DNA from 2 places in the Paenibacillus sp. NRS-1760 genome. Region 2 is predicted to be linked to the other one. Evidence: riboswitches for the same ligand, from Rfam matches in the RefSeq annotation. Region 2 holds a riboswitch; the other holds the start of a gene.
The links. Region 2 has a riboswitch for cyclic di-AMP ahead of ACIFSR_RS22490 (TrkH family potassium uptake protein). Riboswitches for the same ligand answer to the same signal wherever they lie in the genome.
Positions count from the first base shown of each region.

Region 1 (3,425 bases), on a different contig from region 2:
ACTCCAGATGATATTCAGCAGCTTTATGGTTCTAATGGCGGTTCCATCTACGGCATCGTAACGGACCGCAAGCTTAACGGAGGCTTCAAAATCCCAAGCAAAAGCAAGCTGCTCGATAATCTATATTTCGTTGGCGGATCAACGCACCCCGGTGGCGGCGTCCCGATGGTCACTTTATCCGGACAACTCACCGCTGACCTCATTAAAGAGCAATTGAGCATTGCTGCAAAATCCGTCATGTAGGCAGATTCAATTCATATAAAAAAATCTCTAATCCGTTATCGCGGATTAGAGGTTTTTATCAATTGATTAATTATTAAATAAGTTCAAGGACCATTCCGCCTAATGCACCGGCCACAACAATCATCCAAGGTGGAAGCTTCCAAAAAACAAGCATAATAAACAATACGGCAGCCAGCATAAAATCACCTGACTCTACTATCGCGCTAGTCCAAAGCGGATCATACAGTGCAGCCAGCAATATGCCAACTACAGCGGCGTTAACGCCAACTAATGCACCTTGGATTTTTGAGTTATTTCGCAACATATTCCAAAACGGCAATGTTCCAGCAACGAGAAGAAATGCCGGTAAAAAAATTGCAGTAGTTGCAACAATGGCTCCAGTTAATCCACCAGAGAGAGTACCAAGATAACTAGCGAATGTAAAAAGTGGTCCAGGAACAGCCTGCGCAGCGCTATAACCTGCTAAAAAATCCGATTCATTAACCCATCCGGTAAAGACAACTTCATTCTCAAGTAGCGGCAGCACAACATGTCCGCCTCCAAACACCAGTGAGCCTGCACGATAATAGCTATCGAACATCGCAATCCATTCCATATTTCCCCATTGCCTTAGAAATGGCAAAACAATTAGAAGCGTGAGAAATATAACGAGGCAGGAGATCGCAAGGGAACGGCTAATTCGAATGTTCAGATCAGGAGTTCCCTCGACTGTTTTCATACGATATAACCATACCCCGATCAGTCCAGCTGCAGCAATAATGATCACTTGACTATAGGCCGCTTGCCAATATAACGTTACCGCAGCAGCGATGACTGCTATCGTAGCTCTATTTCGATCCGGTGTTAGTTTCTGCCCCATCCCTAGAATGGCATGAGCAACGATGGCCACCGCTACAATTTTCAATCCATGAATCCAACCTGTGTTTCCAAGATCAAATCCTTGCAGCAGAAAAGCAAAGGCCACTAATGCAATGATCGATGGCAGTGTGAACCCTAACCAAGCCACTAGTCCGCCCAATAACCCAGCCCTAACTATCCCTATACCGATCCCAACTTGACTGCTGGCTGGCCCGGGTAGAAACTGACATAAAGCAACGAGGTCTGCATAACTTCTTTCATCCATCCATTTACGGCGACGAATATACTCATTGTGAAAATAACCCAGATGGGCTATCGGACCTCCAAATGAGGTAAGTCCTAGTTTAGTAGATACAGCCAGTACCTCTACCAAAGATGCGATTGTTCCTCTTTTCAATCCTATAGCCTCATTCCATTACTCATGATACTTACATTGTAAGCTTGCGAATTATTGACTTACAACCCTTTAACAAATACTTAATAAATGGTTACATAAAAAAAACCACCTCGTAAGGTGGTTTGTAAAATCATTACGCTTTATTTAGACTCCATCATCGCAGCAAATGTATCTTCCGTTACGACACGCCTTGCTGTTACATAACGCTTTGCGTAATAAGAATCGTTAAGATTTGTAATCGTAACCCCTTTGCTTGTAGAAGAATGAGCAAATTTACCATCCCCAATATAAATGCCCGCATGAGAAACGCCTTTGCCGCTTGTGTTGAAGAACACTAGATCACCCACGCGTAGTTCATCTTTATTGACCTCTGTGCCTGTGTCTGATTGCGATTGAGATGTTCTAGGCAGCTTAACATCAAATTGATTAAAAATATGTAGAATAAAACCCGAGCAGTCAAACCCTTTGCTCGTTGTGCCTCCCCATTTATAAGGAGTTCCAACAACCTCGCTTATGGAATTCGTAAGCACTGACTTGTCCGACTTATCTGCAAGCACGCTTCCTCCTCCAGTAAGCAGCAGCAAGCAGGATAACAATAAAATAAAACCCTTCTTCAAAACAACTTCTCCCTTCGGTGCCTACGAGGTTAGCTTATGGGTTCGGTTGAAGATCCCTATGCTTAAATAAATACATTAAGCAATTCACCCTGGGTGGTTCCCCCGTTTCCGATATACAGAACTCGGCATGTGAATAAACCTTATAGTATCGTTAAATTCGATTGTTTTTACCATAATCCTGCAATTGGTTTATTAGAATACTTTCATTTTTCTTCATTATTAATATTTATTTAGCTGTTCACTACATGATTTTTGTCAAAGGTGCTGATTTTTTTGTCATTAAAATAGATGAATTTGCAATCACAATTTCAAAATATAACGGTTTAAACACAAAAAAAGAGTATCCGTATTTTCATACAGTTACTCTTTCTAGTTAAGCAAGTTTCGCCAAAATATCGACCTTTTGCCAAGAACGTCTCCTCCATCTGTAGAGCATCAGTAAAGCTCTTATCCATTCATCGATTGAAAAGGCCAACCATATTCCTACCAACCCCATGTCGAACACAATCCCGAACACGTATGCAAGCGGTACACTAATCCCCCACATGGATACTAACCCGGCAGCAACTGGAAATTTCACATCTCCAGCCGCATTTAGACAACTGATAAGCACCATGTTGCAAGCCCGAGCCGGCTCCAGCATAATCGATAACAACATGAGCTGCTTGCCTAACAATATAATTTCTGCATCATTAGTAAAGAGGCTGAGCAATAGACCTGAGAAGCTATAGATGAAAATACCAAGCGCAAGCGAAATGACAAACGCCAGCTTCAAACTTTGAATACTGGATCGATAAGCATCATCCTTCTGATGGGCTCCAATCAGATGTCCAACAATAATTTGCGTTCCTTGACCTATTGCCATTGAAAAAACAAAAACAAAAGAAGTTATGCTCTGCGAATAAATTTTTGTCGTTAACGCTGCCGTACCGATCAGCGTGATTAGATATGTGATTACAACCTGTGAAAGATTATAAGAAACATGCTCACCTGCCGAAGGAATACCTAGTTTAAATATAAGGCCAATATTTTTTCTTTGAATCTTAAATGGACTAATCAAGCCAACCTTATACTCCAAGCTTCGAATACATAATATCAAATAAGCGATCATCCCTATGGCACGGGTTATCCATGTAGATGCTGCTACTCCTTCTACACCTAAATTAGGTAAGCCGAAGGGCTCCATCAGCACCAGATAATTTAAAGTAATATGCAGTACATTTATCCCCAATGCGATGAACATCATTTCTTTCACAATACCGCGGCATCGTAAAATAGTACCTAACGTCATGCTGATTGCTGTGATGAAG
Region 1 is NZ_JBITPK010000013.1:312,716-316,140, reverse strand. It holds gene ACIFSR_RS16950 (phytoene desaturase family protein) at 1-243, shown strand, start outside; gene ACIFSR_RS16945 (chromate transporter) at 317-1,504, opposite strand; gene ACIFSR_RS16940 (C40 family peptidase) at 1,639-2,115, opposite strand; cyclic di-AMP (ydaO/yuaA leader) riboswitch at 2,119-2,253, opposite strand; gene ACIFSR_RS16935 (MATE family efflux transporter) at 2,489-3,425, opposite strand, start outside.
Region 1: it holds a riboswitch for cyclic di-AMP, as region 2 does, so the genes downstream of both, ACIFSR_RS16940 (C40 family peptidase) here and ACIFSR_RS22490 (TrkH family potassium uptake protein) in region 2, are expected to answer to the same signal.

Region 2 (3,425 bases):
AAAAAATTAACGGATAACGGATGCTTCGAAGTCTTCTATTTGCTCATTTGTTCCTATAATAACCATGACATCACGAAGTGAAAGGACATCCGTTGCTGTCGGTGCAATAATGATGCCATTGGGCTTATTTATGGCTACGATGCTGCATCCAAATCTAGCTCGCGGATTAAGATCATGCAATGACTTGCCATCCAAGCATTGCGGTACAGCAAGCTCGGCGATCGTATACTCTTTGGAAAGCTCGATATAATCTAATAGATTTGGGGATACTAGCTGATGCGCAACTCGAATACCCATATCGCGCTCAGGATAGACCACGCGGTCGACACCGATTTTCTCAAGCACCCGGCCATGCAGTTCAGTCAAAGCTTTCGCTACAACTTGCTTCACTTCCAAATCCTTAAGCAGTATGGTTGTCAAAATGCTGGATTGAATGTCATCGCCAATCGCGACAACTCCGCAATCAAAGTTTCTTACACCCAAGGAGCGCAGCGCTTCTTCATCCGTACAATCAGCTGATACAGCATAGGTTAGAATACCGCTCATGTCCTGAACGGCTTCCTCATCCTTATCTATTCCAAGCACCTCATGGCCAAGCTGGACGAGTTCGCGCCCTAAGCTCGAACCAAATCTCCCTAAGCCGATGATGACAAATTGTTTCTTTTTAATTCCCACTTGCAAAGTCTCCTATCCAATCGTAATTTTGCCCTCTGGATGCCGATAAAGCTCTTTCTCTGTACGAGGCCCAAGCGCGTATGCGAGCGTCAGGGGTCCAAGTCTTCCGGCAAACATGGTTAATGCAATGACTATTTTCCCAACAAGGCTCAGCTCTGGCGTAACACCAACGGATAATCCTACTGTTCCAAATGCTGATGTCGCTTCAAACAATAGCTTTATAAAAGCTTGATCCTCCGTCATCGACAAGATCATCGTTACAATAATGACAAGCGATAAAGAGATCAAAGTAATCGTGAGTGCTTTAAAAATTCTGTCTTTGCCTAATCTGTAACGGAAAAGAACGATGTCCTCTCGTCCTCTAATCATTGCAAATACAGCGCCGACCAACGTTGCAAAGGTTGTTGTTTTGATGCCGCCGCCCGTCGAGCCGGGCGAGGCGCCAATAAACATTAATATAATGGTGAAAAACATCGTCGCTTGCCGAATAGCCGTATAATCAAGCGTATTGGCTCCTGCCGTCCGCGGCGTTACCGACTGGAAGAACGAAGACAAAATTTTCCCGCCCCAGTCCAGAGAGCCCAGTGTCTTCGAATTCGAGAATTCAAAAATAAATATGACGAGTGTCCCTACTGCAATAAGCGTTCCTGTCATAGATAGCACGACCTTACTGTGCAGTGACAGCTTGCGGTTTTTGCGGAACTCCATCAGGTCCGACATAACAACAAAGCCGAGTCCACCCGATATGATCAGCATCATAGCTGCAATATTGACGACTGGATCAGATACGTATAAGGTCAAGCTGCGATAGTTCCCAAAAATATCAAAACCAGCATTGTTAAACAATGAAACCGCATGAAAGGCTCCAAAATAAATCGCTTTGCCCAGCGGCATATCAAATGCAAACCTCGAAGCAAACAACGCAGCGCCAATAAGCTCTATTGTCAATGAATACACAATAACGCGTCTAATCAAACGCACGATGCCTTCCATGCTCGACTGGTTCATGGATTCCTGCAGCAAAAGCCGCTCACGCAGCGAAATCCTCTTGCGAAGTACGAGCGCTACCAGCGTCGCCATCGTCATAAATCCGAGTCCACCAAGCTGGAACAGGCACATTAATATGATTTGACCCCATATAGAGAAATAAGTTCCAGTATCAACGACAACTAACCCTGTTACACAGGTTGCCGAAGTTGCCGTAAACAGCGCATCTATAAAAGGCAATCTCTCACCGCTTACCGATGCAAAAGGCATGGATAATAATAAGGCACCCAGCAATATAATAAGAGCGAATCCACTTACCAAAATACGCGGGGGTGACCACTTCAAAACATTCCAACTAACCTTCATCCATTTCCCTTCTTTTTGATTATGTCATATTGTCATTTTTGTTTTTAAGCATAAAAAAAAGCACTGGAAACTCAAGTGCTCGTGCGATGAGTCCTGTTCCAATACGCCTTCGAGGTTAGCTGACGGATTCGGGCCTGGACAGGCAGCCCTATTCAGCGGAAGAAGACGATGCTTCACCGCTAAAATTCACCCCATGCTATCTAATGTTAAACTGCTTTGCTTTCAGCAGGTTCATCCATTTAGACAACTTTATGGTTCCCCCGATTTCCTTAGGAAATTCGGCTATGCTATGCAATTAGTATGACGATAACGATTATAATCCCTAAGCACTCCTGATATAAAGGTGACGTTTATGACAAACAGGACGATATTAGCTCAAATTAGGGCAATGGGACGAACCAGCACATAGCTAGCTTGCTGGACATCGTTATTTCGCATTTTTTTGAAAACAAACGGTCATTTTCATTGGATAATTTAGGGATTCATATGTTAAGGTAATAAAATGAGCTATTTATTATGAAGACAGTTGAGGTGAAACTATGATTGATTCTATTAAACCCAATGAATGGAAACGATTTATATGGGCAGCAGTTGCTTGCTTTATTATTTATGGGGCCGTACAAATCGTTCCCATGATTACGGCTATCTCATCTGGCGAAATGAATACCAAGGTCATAACGAAATCAGCGGCGGAGGATAAGGCGTCTGCATTTGTTGAAAAAGAAACAGGCTTGAAGGTGAAATCGGCTAAAGCCGTACATCAAACCGATAAAATTATGAATGGCTACTTATCTAAATATGAGCTAGTCAAAGCATATACGGATAAATATGACCCTAGGTTTCCTACAGATACGTTTCAGGTTGATCTTAAATTCGCAAGCGGCGGCAGCGGATATGTTTATCTACATATGCATAGCGGGAAAGTCGTAGCTTGGAACTTGAAGCTTGAGGGGGAACAGCTATCAGATGCAGATAAAGCAAAAGAAGCTATTGCCTTCCTAACTGCAGGAAATTTCAGCGGTACTGAATTCATAGGCGGTCAAATATTGCCTAATGGCGACTGGCAGCCTAAGCCTCCTGCAGGTTATTCCATTAAAAATGCTCATCTTAACGTATTGGTTAACGCTCTTGTCGTGAATGACCGTACGATCATTACTAAATATAAACCGATATTCGAGGCTCCATCCGATTACATAAACTATGTAAAGAAACAAGATAAAATAGCTGGATACCTTACCTCTATCGGTTATCTGTTCATGAGCTTCGTTTTATTTGTCTTAGCTATTATTTACTCCGTTTTGTATCGAAAACATACATCCTTTAAATACGGAATCGTATTAACGATCATTTATTTAATTACTTATACGATCATGAATTTAAACGTTCTGGATGGTATC
Region 2 is NZ_JBITPK010000014.1:699,116-702,540, reverse strand. It holds gene ACIFSR_RS22495 (potassium channel family protein) at 7-669, opposite strand; gene ACIFSR_RS22490 (TrkH family potassium uptake protein) at 688-2,028, opposite strand; cyclic di-AMP (ydaO/yuaA leader) riboswitch at 2,118-2,322, opposite strand; gene ACIFSR_RS22485 (CPBP family intramembrane glutamic endopeptidase) at 2,568-3,425, shown strand, end outside.